2 regions of the Microbacterium sp. JZ70 genome follow, and region 2 is predicted to be linked to the other one. Evidence: predicted binding sites of a transcription regulator. Region 2 holds the regulator's gene; the other holds the start of a gene.
What was found. Region 2 encodes LexA, which represses DNA repair genes until DNA is damaged. Its sites were predicted from a motif close to TCGAACANNTGTTCGA; they were not measured.
Positions count from the first base shown of each region.

Region 1 (6,882 bases), 320 kb from region 2:
TCGTAGCACTCGATGCGCAGCGGCGCCTCGTCCATCCCGAGCGCCTCCTGCAGATCGCTGAGCGCCTGCGAGCGGGCGGCGTAGTCGCTCGTGCGCCGCGTCTTGTGCCGCATGAGGGCCTGCGTGGCGTTGAGGGTCGCATTGCGCAGCAGCTCGGCGCGCTGGCCGCGCTGCGCCACGAGCACCTCCACGCGGCGGCCGCGCTTGCCGGTGAGCCACTCCTCGATCTCCGCCGCATCGGGCGGGAGGACGGGCACGAGCACGCGACGCGGGATGTCGGCGGGCGCCGCATCGCCGTACACGCGCTGGAGGATCTGGTCGACGAGGTCAGGGCCCGAGATGTCGAGCTCCTTGTCGATCGTCGTCGAGTGGACGCCGCGCACGCGGCCGCCGCGGATCACGAAGTGGTGGACGGCCGCGGAGAGCTCGTCCTCCGCGACGCCGAACAGGTCCGCCTCGGTGTCCTCGGGCAGCACGAGCGCGCTCTTGTTGAGGACGGCGTCGATCGAGGCGAGCTTGTCGCGGTACACCGCCGCCTGCTCGTAGTCCATCGCGGCCGCCGCCGCCTTCATCCGCGCGGTCAGCTCGCGCGTGAAGCGCTCGTCGCCGCCGTTCATGAACGCGATGAAGTCGTCGACGATCGCGCGGTGCTCCTCGATCGTCACGCGCTGCGAGCAGGGGCCGCCGCACTTGCCGATCTGCCCGGGGAAGCACGGCCGCCCCGTCTGCATCGCGCGCTTGTAGGACGCGTCGCTGCACGTGCGGATCGGGAACACCTTGATCATCAGGTCGATCGTGTCGCGCACGGCCCAGATCTTCGGGTACGGCCCGAAGTACTTCGCGCCGGGGATGCGCCGGTTGCGCGTCACCATCACGCGGGGCGCCTCGTCGCCCAGAGTGATCGCGAGGAACGGGTACGACTTGTCGTCCTTGTAGCGGACGTTGTACGGCGGGTCGAACTCCTTGATCCACTGGTACTCGAGCTGCAGCGAGTCGACGTCGGTGGGCACGACGGTCCACTCCACGGACGACGCGGTCGTGACCATCCGCCGTGTGCGCTCGTGGAGCGTGTGCAGCGGCGCGAAGTAGTTCGACAGCCGCTGCCGGAGGTTCTTCGCCTTCCCGACGTAGAGCACCCGCCCGTGCGCGTCGCGGAAGCGGTACACGCCGGGGTTCACGGGGATCTCCCCCGGCTTCGGCTTGTACGGGAGGTGGTCGGCCATGTCAGCCGGCCTTGCGCTGCCGTTCGGCCATCCCGAGCACCTCGGCGAGGAACGCGCCCGTGTGGCTGCCGTCGGTCTTCGCGACCTGCTCTGGCGTGCCCGTCGCGACGATCGTTCCGCCGCCCGAGCCGCCCTCGGGGCCGAGGTCGACGATCCAGTCGGCCGACTTGATGACGTCGAGGTTGTGCTCGATCACGATGACGCTGTTGCCCTTGTCGACGAGCCCGTTCAGCACCTCGAGGAGCTTGCGGACGTCCTCGAAGTGCAGACCCGTCGTCGGCTCGTCGAGCACGTAGATCGAGCGCCCGTTGCTGCGCTTCTGCAGCTCGGTCGCGAGCTTGACGCGCTGCGCCTCGCCGCCGGAGAGGGTCGTCGCCGCCTGCCCGAGCCGGACGTAGCCCAGCCCCACATCGACGAGCGTCTTCATGTACCGGTGGATGGCCTGGATCGGCTCGAAGAACTCCTCGGCCTCGGCGATCGACATCTCGAGGACCTCGGCGATGTTCTTGCCCTTGTAGTGCACCTGCAGGGTGTCGCGGTTGTAGCGCTTGCCGTGGCACACCTCGCAGTCGACGTAGACGTCGGGGAGGAAGTTCATCTCGATCTTGAGCGTGCCGTCGCCCGAGCACGCCTCGCACCGCCCGCCCTTGACGTTGAAGCTGAAGCGGCCGGCCTTGTAGCCGCGCACCTTCGCCTCCGGCGTCTCCGCGAACAGGTTGCGGATGCGATCGAAGACGCCCGTGTAGGTCGCGGGGTTCGACCGCGGCGTGCGCCCGATGGGCGCCTGATCGACGTGCACGACCTTGTCGAGGTGCTCGAGGCCCGTGACGCGCGTGTGCTTGCCGGGCACGGTGCGGGCGCCGTTGAGGCGCTGCGCGAGCACCTCGTAGAGGATGTCGTTCACCAGGGTCGACTTGCCCGACCCGCTCACGCCGGTGACCGCCGTGAGCACGCCCAGCGGGAACTCGGCGGTCACGTTCTTGAGGTTGTTCGCACGGGCCCCGACGACCGAGAGCATGCGCTTGCGGTCGATCCGGCGGCGCTTGCGCGGGATCTCGATCATCCGCCGGCCGGCGAGGTAGTCGCCGGTGAGCGACCGATCGTCCTCGACGAGCGCCTCGAACGGACCGGAGTGGATGACCTCTCCCCCGCCGATGCCCGCGCGCGGGCCGATGTCGACGACCCAGTCGGACGCCTCGATCGTCTCCTCGTCGTGCTCGACGACGACGAGCGTGTTGCCGAGGTCGCGCAGCGTGACGAGCGTCTCGATGAGTCGCCGGTTGTCGCGCTGGTGGAGGCCGATCGACGGCTCGTCGAGCACGTAGAGCACGCCCGTCAGGCCCGTCCCGATCTGCGTCGCGAGCCGGATGCGCTGCGCCTCCCCGCCCGAGAGCGACCCGGCGGCGCGGCTCAGCGTGAGGTAGTTGAGGCCGACCTGGATGAGGAACTCGAGGCGGACGCGGATCTCGCGCAGGATCTGCGCGGCGATCTGCTTCTCGCGGTCGGTCAGCGTGACCTGGTTCATCATCGCGAGCGTGTCCTCGAGGCTGAGGTCGGCCGTCTCGGCGATCGACCGGCCGCCCACCTTTACCGCGAGCACCTCGGGCTTGAGGCGCGCGCCCTCGCACACGGGGCAGGGGACCTCGCGCAGGTACTCCGCCCACCGCGCTCGCGTGGTGTCGGTCTCGGCCTGCGCGTACTGGCGCTCGATGTAGGGCACGACGCCCTCGAAGCCGCTCGCGTACCGGACCTCGCGGCCCCAGCGGTTCTTGAACCGCACGTTGACCTTGTAGTCCTGCCCGTGCAGGACCGCGTCCTTCACGATCTGCGGGAGCGCCCGCCACGGGGTGTCGAGCGAGAAGCTCATCTCGTCGGCGAGGCCCTCGAGGAGACGCTCGTAGTACTGGAAGAGGCCCTTGCCCTGCGTCGTCCACGGCACGATGACGCCCTCGCGGATCGAGAGCTCCTCATCGCCGAGCATGAGCTCGACGTCGACGGACATCCGGGTGCCGAGACCCGAGCACGCGGGGCAGGCGCCGAACGGGGCGTTGAACGAGAACGTGCGCGGCTCGATCTCGGTGAGCTGGAGCGCGTGCCCGTTGGGGCAGGCGAGCTTCTCGGAGAACGACTGCCACGCGTCGTCGCCCTCCTCGTCGACGAAGTTGACCTGGAGGACGCCGCCCGCGAGGCCGAGCGCGGTCTCGACGGAGTCGGTCACGCGGCCGAGGATGTCGGCGCGAGCGACGAGACGGTCGACGACGACCGCGATGTCGTGCTTGTACGACTTCTTGAGCACGGGCGGCTCAGCCAGCTGCACGAGCTCGCCGTCGACGACCGCGCGCGAGTAGCCCTTGGCCGCGAGCTCCTTGAAGAGGTCGACGAACTCGCCCTTCTTCTGCGTGACGACAGGCGCGACGATCTGGTAGCGCGTGCCCTCCTCGAGGGTCATCAGCTGGTCGGCGATCTGCTGCACGGTCTGGCGCTGGATCCGCTCGCCGCACTGCGGGCAGTGCGGCACGCCGATGCGCGCCCACAGGAGGCGCAGGTAGTCGTAGATCTCGGTGATCGTGCCGACGGTCGAGCGCGGGTTCCGGTTCGTCGACTTCTGGTCGATCGACACCGCGGGGCTCAGCCCCTCGATGAGGTCGACGTCGGGGCGGTCGACCTGGCCGAGGAACTGGCGCGCGTACGCGCTCAGCGACTCGACGTAGCGCCGCTGCCCCTCCGCGAAGATCGTGTCGAACGCGAGGCTCGACTTCCCCGAGCCCGACAGGCCGGTGAACACGACGAGCGCGTCGCGCGGGATGTCGAGGTCGACGTTCTTGAGATTGTGCACGCGGGCACCGCGGACACTGATCTTTCCGGGCGAGGCGACGGGGATGATGGGCACGATCCAATCCTACGGACCCCCACGGACATCTGGACGTTTGTTCGACGTGTTCGCTCAGCGGATTCGAAGATCCGCGCGTGACGAGCGGTGCCGCGCATCCCCTGTCCTCCGCGCCCCGGGAGGCGCACACTGGAGGGAGAGGAGATGATCAGCATGGAGAGCGGCGCACCACCACCCGCATCTCCGGGAGCGCATCCGCGAGGCGGGCGGCATCTACGAGTGGGCCAACGACGTGCTCATCCGCATCGCTGGACCCGCGCAGCTCGGCGACGGACCCGGCGCGCCGTGCACGCACTGCGGTCGCACGCGCGTCGAGCACGTCGAGCGCGACGGCGTGCTCTACTGCCCGGAGGACTGAGTGCAGCCGCGTCCGCGCCGGGCCCCGCCCGACGCGGACCGCGCGCTCACGCGTGCCCGGCCTTCTCCATCTGCCGGAGCTCCTTCTTGAGGTCCTGGACCTCGTCGCGCAGCCGCGCGGCGAGCTCGAACTTGAGCTCCTCGGCGGCGACGAGCATCTGCTGCGTGAGGTCGGCGATCGCCTCCTCGAGCTGCATGGCCCCCTCCGCGGCGATGCCCTCGCGCTTGCGCACGGGCGTGGGTGCGCGCCCCTTGCCGGTCTTGGTGCGCGCGGAGTCCCGCTTCGAGAGCAGGCTCGCGGTGTCGGCCTCCTCGCGCGCGAGGGAGTCGGTGATGTCGGCGATCCTCTTGCGCAGGGGCTGCGGGTCGATCCCGTGCTCGCGGTTGTAGGCGATCTGGATCTCTCGCCGCCGCTCGGTCTCGTCGATCGCCTTGCGCATCGAGTCGGTGATGCTGTCGGCGTACATGTGCACCTCGCCGGACACGTTGCGCGCGGCGCGCCCGATCGTCTGGATGAGCGAGGTGCCCGAGCGCAGGAAGCCCTCCTTGTCGGCGTCGAGGATGGCGACCAGCGAGACCTCGGGGAGGTCGAGCCCCTCGCGCAGCAGGTTGATGCCGACGAGCACGTCGTACACGCCCTGACGCAGTTCGGTGAGCAGCTCGACGCGCCGCAGCGTGTCGACGTCGGAGTGGAGGTACCGGACGCGGACGCCGTGCTCGCCGAGGAAGTCGGTGAGCTCCTCCGCCATCTTCTTCGTGAGCGTCGTGACGAGCACGCGCTCGTCGCGGTCGACGCGCTGGCGGATCTGCTCGAGGAGGTCGTCGATCTGCCCCTTGGACGGCTTGACGACGATCCGCGGGTCGACGAGGCCCGTCGGGCGGATGATCTGCTCCACGACCGTGTCGGCCACGCCCATCTCGTACTTGCCGGGGGTCGCCGACAGGTAGACCGTCTGCCCGATGCGCTCCTTGAACTCGTCCCACCGCAGCGGCCGGTTGTCCATCGCGCTCGGCAGGCGGAAGCCGTGCTCGACGAGCGTGCGCTTGCGGGATGCGTCTCCCTCGTACATGGCGCCGATCTGCGGCACCGTGACGTGCGACTCGTCGATGACGAGGAGGAAGTCGTCGGGGAAGAAGTCGAGCAGGGTGTGCGGCGGCTCGCCCGGCGCGCGCTGGTCGAGATGGCGCGAGTAGTTCTCGATCCCGGAGCAGAAGCCGAGCTGCTGCAGCATCTCGAGGTCGAAGGTCGTGCGCATCTTCAGCCGCTGCGCCTCGAGCAGCTTGCCCTGCTTCTCGAACTCCTGCAGGCGCTCGGCGAGCTCCTCCTCGATGGTCTTGATCGCCCGCTGCACGGTGTCGGTGCCGGCCGCGTAGTGCGTCGCCGGGAAGATCGCGACCGCGTCCATGCGCTCGATGACATCGCCCGTGAGCGGGTGCAGCTTGTAGAGCGCCTCGATCTCGTCGCCGAACAGCTCGATCCGGATGGCGAACTCCTCGTACACGGGGATGATCTCGATCGTGTCGCCGCGGACGCGGAAGTTGCCGCGCGAGAAGTCGACGTCGTTGCGGTTGTACTGCATCGCCACGAACTGGCGGATGATCGCGTCGCGGTCGTAGCGCTCCCCCACCTGGAGCGCGACGAGCGCGCGGAGGTACTCCTCGGGCGAGCCGAGGCCGTAGATGCAGGACACCGTGCTCACGACGACGGCATCGCGGCGGCTCAGCAGCGTGTTCGTCGTGGAGTGCCGCAGCCGCTCGACCTCCGCGTTGATCGACGAGTCCTTCTCGATGAAGGTGTCGGTCTGCGGGACGTACGCCTCGGGCTGGTAGTAGTCGTAGTACGACACGAAGTACTCGACCGCGTTGTTCGGCAGAAGATCGCGGAACTCGTTCGCGAGCTGCGCCGCGAGGGTCTTGTTGTGCGCGAGGACGAGCGTGGGGCGCTGCACCTGCTCGATGAGCCACGCGGTCGTCGCGGACTTGCCCGTTCCGGTCGCGCCGAGCAGGACCACGTCGGTCTCACCCGCGTTGATGCGCGCGGCGAGTTCGGCGATCGCCTTGGGCTGGTCGCCGCTGGGCTGGTACTCGCTCACCACCTCGAAGGGCCGGACGCTGCGTGTGGTCTGCATGCCTCCAGCCTAGGAGGGGCGTCCGACATCGGCGCCGGAGAGCCGGAAGCGCACGCGCGCGCCGGGCGGGATCTGCCCCGCCAGGTCGAGGTCGGCGGCCACCACCGAGGCGATCACGGGATAGCCGCCGGTCAGCGGGTGGTCGGGCAGGAAGACGACCGGATGGCCGTGCGGCGGCACCTGGACGGCCCCCGTCTCCGTCCCCTCGCTCGGGAGCTCGCCCGGCACGGCGCGCGCGAGCGGCCGCGAGCCCTCGAGGCGGATCCCGACCCGGTCCGAGCGG
Region 1 covers NZ_CP096405.1:2,036,379-2,043,260, reverse strand. Annotated here, with positions in the region: gene uvrC (excinuclease ABC subunit UvrC) at 1-1,223, opposite strand, end outside; gene uvrA (excinuclease ABC subunit UvrA) at 1,225-4,113, opposite strand; gene M1D46_RS09210 (hypothetical protein) at 4,346-4,471, shown strand; gene uvrB (excinuclease ABC subunit UvrB) at 4,518-6,599, opposite strand; gene M1D46_RS09200 (5-oxoprolinase subunit B/C family protein) at 6,609-6,882, opposite strand, start outside.
Region 1: uvrA (excinuclease ABC subunit UvrA) is a predicted target of LexA. The motif match lies at 4,143-4,158, and genes of this name have one in related genera.

Region 2 (6,882 bases):
GAGGCGACGATCGGCTTGGGCGTGCGCTGCGCCATCTCGCGGAGCAGCTCGATGTTGGGGCCGCGCAGCGTGCCGTCCTTGGTGACGTCCGTGACGACGTAGCGGCTGCAGCCGGCCTCCTCGAGGCGGTCGAGCACCTCCCAGAGGTCGCCGCCGTCCTGGGTCCAGCCGCGCGCGGCCAGCGTCGTCCCGCGCACGTCGAGGCCGACCGCGATCGCCTCGCCGTAGCGGCTGATCACGGAGGCCGTCCACTCGGGGTTCTCGAGGGCCGCCGTGCCGAGGTTGATGCGCTGGGCGCCGCTCTCGAGCGCAGCCTCGAGCGAGGCGTCGTCCCGGATGCCACCGGACAGCTCGACGTTGACGCCGCGCATGTGCTTGATCACCTTGCGCAGGATGCCGGCGTTGCTGCCGCGGCCGAACGCGGCGTCGAGGTCGACGAGGTGGATCCAGTCCGCCCCCTGGCTCTTCCAGTTCTCCGCGGCCTCGATGGGGTCGCCGTAGCTCGTCTCCGAACCGGCCTCGCCCTGCGTCAGGCGGACGGCCTTGCCGTCCGCGACGTCGACGGCAGGGAGGAGGGTGAGAGCGGGAGTGGATGCGAAATCGTTCATGTCACCTCGTGCTCGCAGGCATCTCCTGCCGACGCACGAGTCAAGAGACTAGACCCGTGCCGCCCCCGACTCCAAGTCGACGCGGCTCAGCCTGCGCGACGCAGCCCGTCGACCCAGTTGCGGAGCAGGCGGATGCCCGCCTCGCCCGACTTCTCGGGGTGGAACTGCGTCGCGCTGAGCGGTCCGTTCTCGACCGCGGCGAGGAACCGGCCGCCATGCGTCGCCCACGTCAGGACGGGCTGCGGGAAGGGCGGATCGACCTCGAGCTCCCACTGCTGCGCGGCGTAGGAGTGCACGAAGTAGAACCGCTCGGACTCGAGCCCCTGGAAGAGGCGCGAGCGCTCCCCCGCCTCGACGGTGTTCCAGCCCATGTGCGGCACGACCGGGGCGTCGAGCTCGGTCACGGTCCCCGGCCACTCCGCGAGGCCCTCCGTCTCGACCCCGCGCTCGATGCCGCGGGCGAAGAGCACCTGCATGCCGACGCAGATCCCGAGGACGGGGCGCCCTCCCGCGAGGCGGCGCTCGATGAGCTCGCCGCCACGGATCGCGTTCAGCTGCTCCATGACCGCCTGGAACGCGCCGACGCCGGGCACGAGCAGCCCGTCGGCCGCGAGCACCGCCTCGCGGTCGCGCGTCAGCTCGACGTCGGCGCCTGCGGCCTCGAGCGCCTTGACGGCGGAGTGCACGTTGCCCGACCCGTAGTCGAGCACCGCGACGGTCGGTCGCTCGCCGCTCACAGCGCGCCCTTGGTCGAGGGGATGCCCTCGACGAGCGGATCGAGGGCCTTGGCCTGACGGAACGCGCGCGCGAAGGCCTTGTACTCCGCTTCGGCGATGTGGTGCGGGTCGCGGCCGTTCAGCACGCGGACGTGCACGGTCAGGCCCGCGTTGAACGCGAGGGCCTCGAACGTGTGGCGCACGAGCGAGCCCGTGAAGTGGCCGCCGATGAGGTGCTGCTCGAAGCCCGCCGGCTCCCCCGTGTGCACGAGGTAGGGACGCCCCGAGATGTCGACGACGGCCTGAGCCAGCGCCTCGTCGAGCGGGACGAGGGCGTCGCCGTAGCGCGAGATCCCGGCCTTGTCGCCCAGCGCCTCGCGGATGGCCTGCCCGAGCACGATCGCCGTGTCCTCGACCGTGTGGTGCGCGTCGATGTGGGTGTCGCCGGTCGCCTTCACGGTGAGATCGGTGAGCGAGTGCTTCGCGAACGCCGTGAGCATGTGGTCGAAGAACGGCACGCTCGTGTCGATGCTGCTCCTGCCCGTTCCGTCGAGGTCGAGCTCGAGCTCGATGCTCGACTCGCTCGTGGAACGGGTGCGGCGCGCGGTACGGGTCATGCTCCGATTCTACCGGCGCGACCCGACCGGGCTCCTCGCGCGCTCAGCGGCCGATCTCGGCGAGCGCGTCGAGGAAGGCGCTCGTCTCGTCCTCGGTCCCCGCGGTCACCCGGAGGTGTCCGGGGATGCCGATGTCGCGGATGAGCACGCCGCGGTCGTAGAGCGCCTGCCAGGTCGCGTGCGGATCCTCCACGCCGCCGAACAGGACGAAGTTCGACCACGTCGGGTACACGGTGTAGCCGAGCGCCTCGAGCGTGGCCGAGATCCGGTCGCGCTGCTCGACGATCTCGTCGACCATCGCGAGCATCGTGTCGGCGTGACGCAGGGCCGCGGAGGCCGCCGCCTGCGTGAGCGCGCTGAGGTGGTACGGGAGGCGGACGAGGCGGAGGGCGTCGACGACCGCGGGGTCCGCGGCGAGGTAGCCGACGCGCGCGCCCGCGAACGCGAACGCCTTGCTCATGGTGCGCGAGACGACGAGCCGGGGCCGCCCGGGCAGCAGCTGGAGCGCCGAGGGCACGTCGCGCGGCGCGAACTCGCGGTACGCCTCGTCGACGATGACGATGCCGTCGGTCGCGTCGTAGACGGCTTCCACGACGTCATTCTCGAGCGGCGTCCCCGTCGGGTTGTTCGGTGCGCACAGGAACACGACGTCGGGCCGGGCCTCCGCGACCTGCGCGGCCGCGCTCTCGGGCGTGAGGGAGAAGTTCGCCCCCCGCTCCCCCGAGACGAACGTCGCGCCGACGCCGCGCGTCAGCAGCGTGTACATCGAGTAGGTGGGGGCGAAGCCGAACGCCGTCCGCCCCGGTCCGGCGAACGCCTGGAGGAGGTGCTGCAGCACTTCGTTCGAGCCGTTCGCGGCCCAGATCTGCTCGGGCTCGAGCCCGTGCCCGAGGTACTCCGCGAACCCCTCGCGGAGCGCCGTGAACTCGCGATCCGGGTAGCGGTTCACATCCCGCAGCGCGAGGGCCACCGAATCCGCGATGTCGTCGGCGACCTCGTCGGGGATCGGGTGCGTGTTCTCGTTGACGTTCAGCGCGACGGGCAGCGGCGCCTGCGGAGCGCCGTAGGGCTGCTGTCCGCGGAGGTCGTCGCGCAGGGGGAGGTCATCGAGAGAGACGGTCACCCGTCCATGCTAGAGCGCGCGACGGACTCACTCGCCCGTCGAGTAGGCGGCGGGGATGGCGATCTCCTGCCCCGCGGCGATGTCGCTCCCCGGGAGCTGGTTGAGGTGCAGGATCTCGTCGACGACGTCGCGCGGGTCCGCCTCGGGGGCGACCGCCTGCGCGATGTCCCACAGGGTGTCGCCCGCCATGACCGTGACGGTGTCGAAGGTGCCGGCAGGCGCACTGTCCTCGCGTGAGGCGAGGGCCGCGCCGCCGCTGAGCACCCCGAATCCGATCGCCGCGACGAGCGGAGCCGCGGCGAGCGCGGCGAGGACCCGGCGGCCGCGCACCGTGAGGCGGAGGCGGGTCGAGCGTGCCGGAGCGGAGCTGGTCGTGCGCATGGCGGTTCCTTCCTGTAGATCACTTCGAGTCCGTCTGCTCGGCCGGGAGAGACGGACCCGAAGTGATGTTCCGAACCTATCTTCGATGTGGTCGCGGTGTCAAGAACTCTCTTCGAACGGGTTTCGCGACTTCTGCGAGACACGCTCGAACAAATCTCCCGGAATCCCGTCGAGATCCGCTAGCGTCGTCCTGACGGGACCACCACATCACGCACCTCCGACATTCGAGCGGGGCAGCGAAGGAGCACGACATGACGGATGCGGGCACGCGCGAGGAGAAGCCGCGCACGCGGCGGCGCAAGAACCTGAGCGACAAGCAGCTGGCCATCCTCGAGGTCATCCAGCGCTCCATCCAGCACAACGGCTATCCGCCGAGCATGCGCGAGATCGGCGACGCGGTCGGACTGAAGTCGCTCTCGAGCGTGACGCATCAGCTCGGGCAGCTCGAGCTGAGCGGCTACCTGCGTCGCGACCCCGGGAAGACCCGCGCGATGGAGGTGCTCATCGATCTCCCGGGCTCGGCGGCCGAGAACCCGGCCGACTCGGGCCCCGCGGTCGGCGACGCCGCTCTCGTGCCGCTGGTCGGCCGCATCGCCGCCGGCGTCCCGATCACGGCCGAGCAGCAGGTCGAGGAGATCTTCCCCCTCCCCCGACAGCTCGTCGGCAAGGGCGAGCTCTTCATGCTCAAGGTCAGCGGCGAGTCGATGATCGACGCGGCGATCTGCGACGGCGACTGGGTCGTCATCCGGTCGCAGGGCACGGCGGAGAACGGAGACATCGTCGCGGCCATGGTCGACGGCGAGGCGACCGTCAAGACGTTCCGTCAGCGCGACGGCCACACCTGGCTCCTCCCGCGCAACTCGGCGTTCGAGCCGATCCTCGCCGACGACGCTGTGGTCCTCGGCAAGGTCGTCGCCATCCTGCGCGCGGTCTGACGGCGCACATGAGGAGGGCGGGAGCCGGTCGGCTCCCGCCCTCCTCGTGTGCCGGGAGCGAACCGGCGGTCAGGAAGCCGCGGTCTCGCGCAGCGCGACCCCGGCTTCGCGCAGCACCGCGAGCACGGTCTCGTGCTCGTTGAAGGCGTAGAGGTGGATACCCGGGGCCCCGCCGGCGAGCACCTCGCGCGCGAGGTCCGCCGCGTAGGCGATGCCGATCTCCCTGCGGCCCTCGGGGGTCGGCTCGACCTCGAGCGCGATCGACAGCTCCGACGGCAGGGGCTCGCCCGTGAGCTCGAGCATGCGCGCGAGCTTGGCGGGAGAGGTCACGGGCATGATGCCGGGGAGGATCGGGATGGTCACGCCCGCGGCCCGGGCGCGATCGACGAAGCGCAGGTAGTCGTCGGCATGGAAGAAGAGCTGGGTGATCGCCGCCTCGGCGCCGGCCGCCTGCTTCGCGAGGAGCGCATCGAGGTGCTCGAGCGGATGGCGCGAGCGCGGATGCCCGTTGGGGAAGGCCGCGACGAGCGTGCGCGCACGCGGGGCGCGGTCCACCCGCACCGCCTCGGGAACGCCCGGGATCGTCGTCTCGCCGTAGGGAGCGCGCTCGGCCTGCACGCGGTGGATGAGCTGGACCAGCTCGGCCGAGGTCCGCAGGTCGCCCAGGAACGCGTCGTCCTCGTCCTTCCCGGCGGGCGGGTCTCCGCGGATGGCGAGGAAGCTGAGGATGCCTGCGTCGAGGAACTCGCGGATGAGGGCGCTCGCCGTCGCGTAGTCGTTGCCGACGCACGTGAGGTGAGCGAGCGGCTCGACGTCCGTGTTCTCGCGGATCCACCGCAGCACGCGCAGCGACGCACCGCCCGTGGAGCCGCCCGCGCCGTACGTGACGGAGAGAAAGTCCGGGCCTGCTGCGGCCAGGCGGCGGATGGTCTCCTCGAGAGCCGCGGTGCGCGCGGGCGTGCGCGGCGGGTACAGCTCGAACGAGAACGGCGTGGCCGACGTCGCCATGTCCCTCCTCCGTGCTCTCCGGTCGCCGCGGCGATCCCCTGCCGCCGCATCCGGCCTCTCCTCTCCCGACCGTAGTCGCCCGCGCGCGGGCGCGGGAGCATCTGTGACGCTCCGTGTCGGAACGTCGCCGGTTACCGTGGAGGACATGACGCAGATGCTCCCGTTCGGCTCGTGGCCGTCGCCCATCGCGGCGTCCGACATCGCGGGGAACTCCCCGCGCCTCGGCGACGCGCGGTTCGTAGGCGGCGACGTCTGGTGGGCCGAGGGCGTCGCGGCCGAGCGGGGGCGCACAGCGGTGCTGCGGGCGAGCGACGGCGCGAGCGTTCTTCCCGCGCCCTGGAGCGCGCGGTCTCGCGTCCACGAGTACGGAGGCGGCGCGTGGACCGCGGCCGACGACGGCGCGCTCCTCTTCGTCGAGCAGTCGGATCAGCGCGTGTACCTGCGCACGGCCGATGCGGAGCCCATCCCGCTCACGCCCGCGGGCACCGGCATGGCGTTCGGCGACCTCGTCCTCGCGGAGGGCCGGCTGTGGGCGGTCCGCGAGACGCAGGGCGCCACGGGGGCTCCCCGTCGCGACATCGTCGTCATCCCGCTCGACGGCAGCGCGGCGGAGGACGCGTCCGGGATCGTGAGCGTCGTCGCAGGGAGCGACTTCGTCGCCTACCCCGCACCGCGCGCTGGCCGGCTCGCGTGGATCGCGTGGGACCATCCGGACATGCCGTGGGATGCCGCGGAGCTGCGCGTCGGGCGCATCGAATCGGATGGGCGCGTGCGCCGCTGGACAACACTCGCCGGCGGGCGCGGCGTCGCGGACGGGCAGGATGTGTCGGCGCTGCAGCCCGAATGGGCGGCGGACGATGAGCTCCTCTTCGTCGCGGACCCTCCTGCCGCGCCCGGCGGCCCTGCCCGATGGAACCTCCGCCGCGCCCGGCTCGACGCGGCCGGAGGCGCCGTCGTGGAGCCGCTCCTGCCTGCCGACGCCGACACGGGCGGGCCGCTCTGGAATCTCGGCACCCGCTGGTACGCGCGGCTCGAGGACGGTCGGATCGCCGCGGTGCAGACGAACGGACGCGACCGGCTCGTGCTCGTCGATCCCGGAACGCGGGCGGTGACGGAGCTCGAGACGCCGCTCGGGCAGATGCTCGTCAAGGACGTCGCCGGCGCGCGGCTGCTGCTGTCGGGCGCCGGTCCGCGGACGCCGGGCGGCATCTGGCTCCTCGACGTCGACGGGCGGACGTTCGCGCCGGTGCGCGGCGGGGAGACCGACCTCGACCCGGCGTGGATGCCCGAGGCGCTGCCGCTGTCGTTCCCCGGACCGCGAGGGGATGTGCACGCCTTCGCGTATCCGCCGACGAACCCGCTCGCGACGGGCCCCGAGGGCGACCTGCCGCCGTATCTCGTGCTCGTGCACGGCGGCCCGACCGCGCACGTCTCGGGCGACCTCTCCCTCGCGGTCGCGTACTTCACGAGCCGGGGCATCGGCGTGCTCGATGT
Region 2 covers NZ_CP096405.1:1,712,078-1,718,959, reverse strand. Annotated here, with positions in the region: gene priA (bifunctional 1-(5-phosphoribosyl)-5-((5-phosphoribosylamino)methylideneamino)imidazole-4-carboxamide isomerase/phosphoribosylanthranilate isomerase PriA) at 1-608, opposite strand, end outside; gene hisH (imidazole glycerol phosphate synthase subunit HisH) at 695-1,345, opposite strand; gene hisB (imidazoleglycerol-phosphate dehydratase HisB) at 1,342-1,941, opposite strand; gene M1D46_RS07770 (histidinol-phosphate transaminase) at 1,985-3,064, opposite strand; gene M1D46_RS07765 (LysM peptidoglycan-binding domain-containing protein) at 3,092-3,445, opposite strand; gene lexA (transcriptional repressor LexA) at 3,697-4,380, shown strand; gene M1D46_RS07755 (methylenetetrahydrofolate reductase) at 4,450-5,388, opposite strand; gene M1D46_RS07750 (alpha/beta hydrolase family protein) at 5,534-6,882, shown strand, end outside.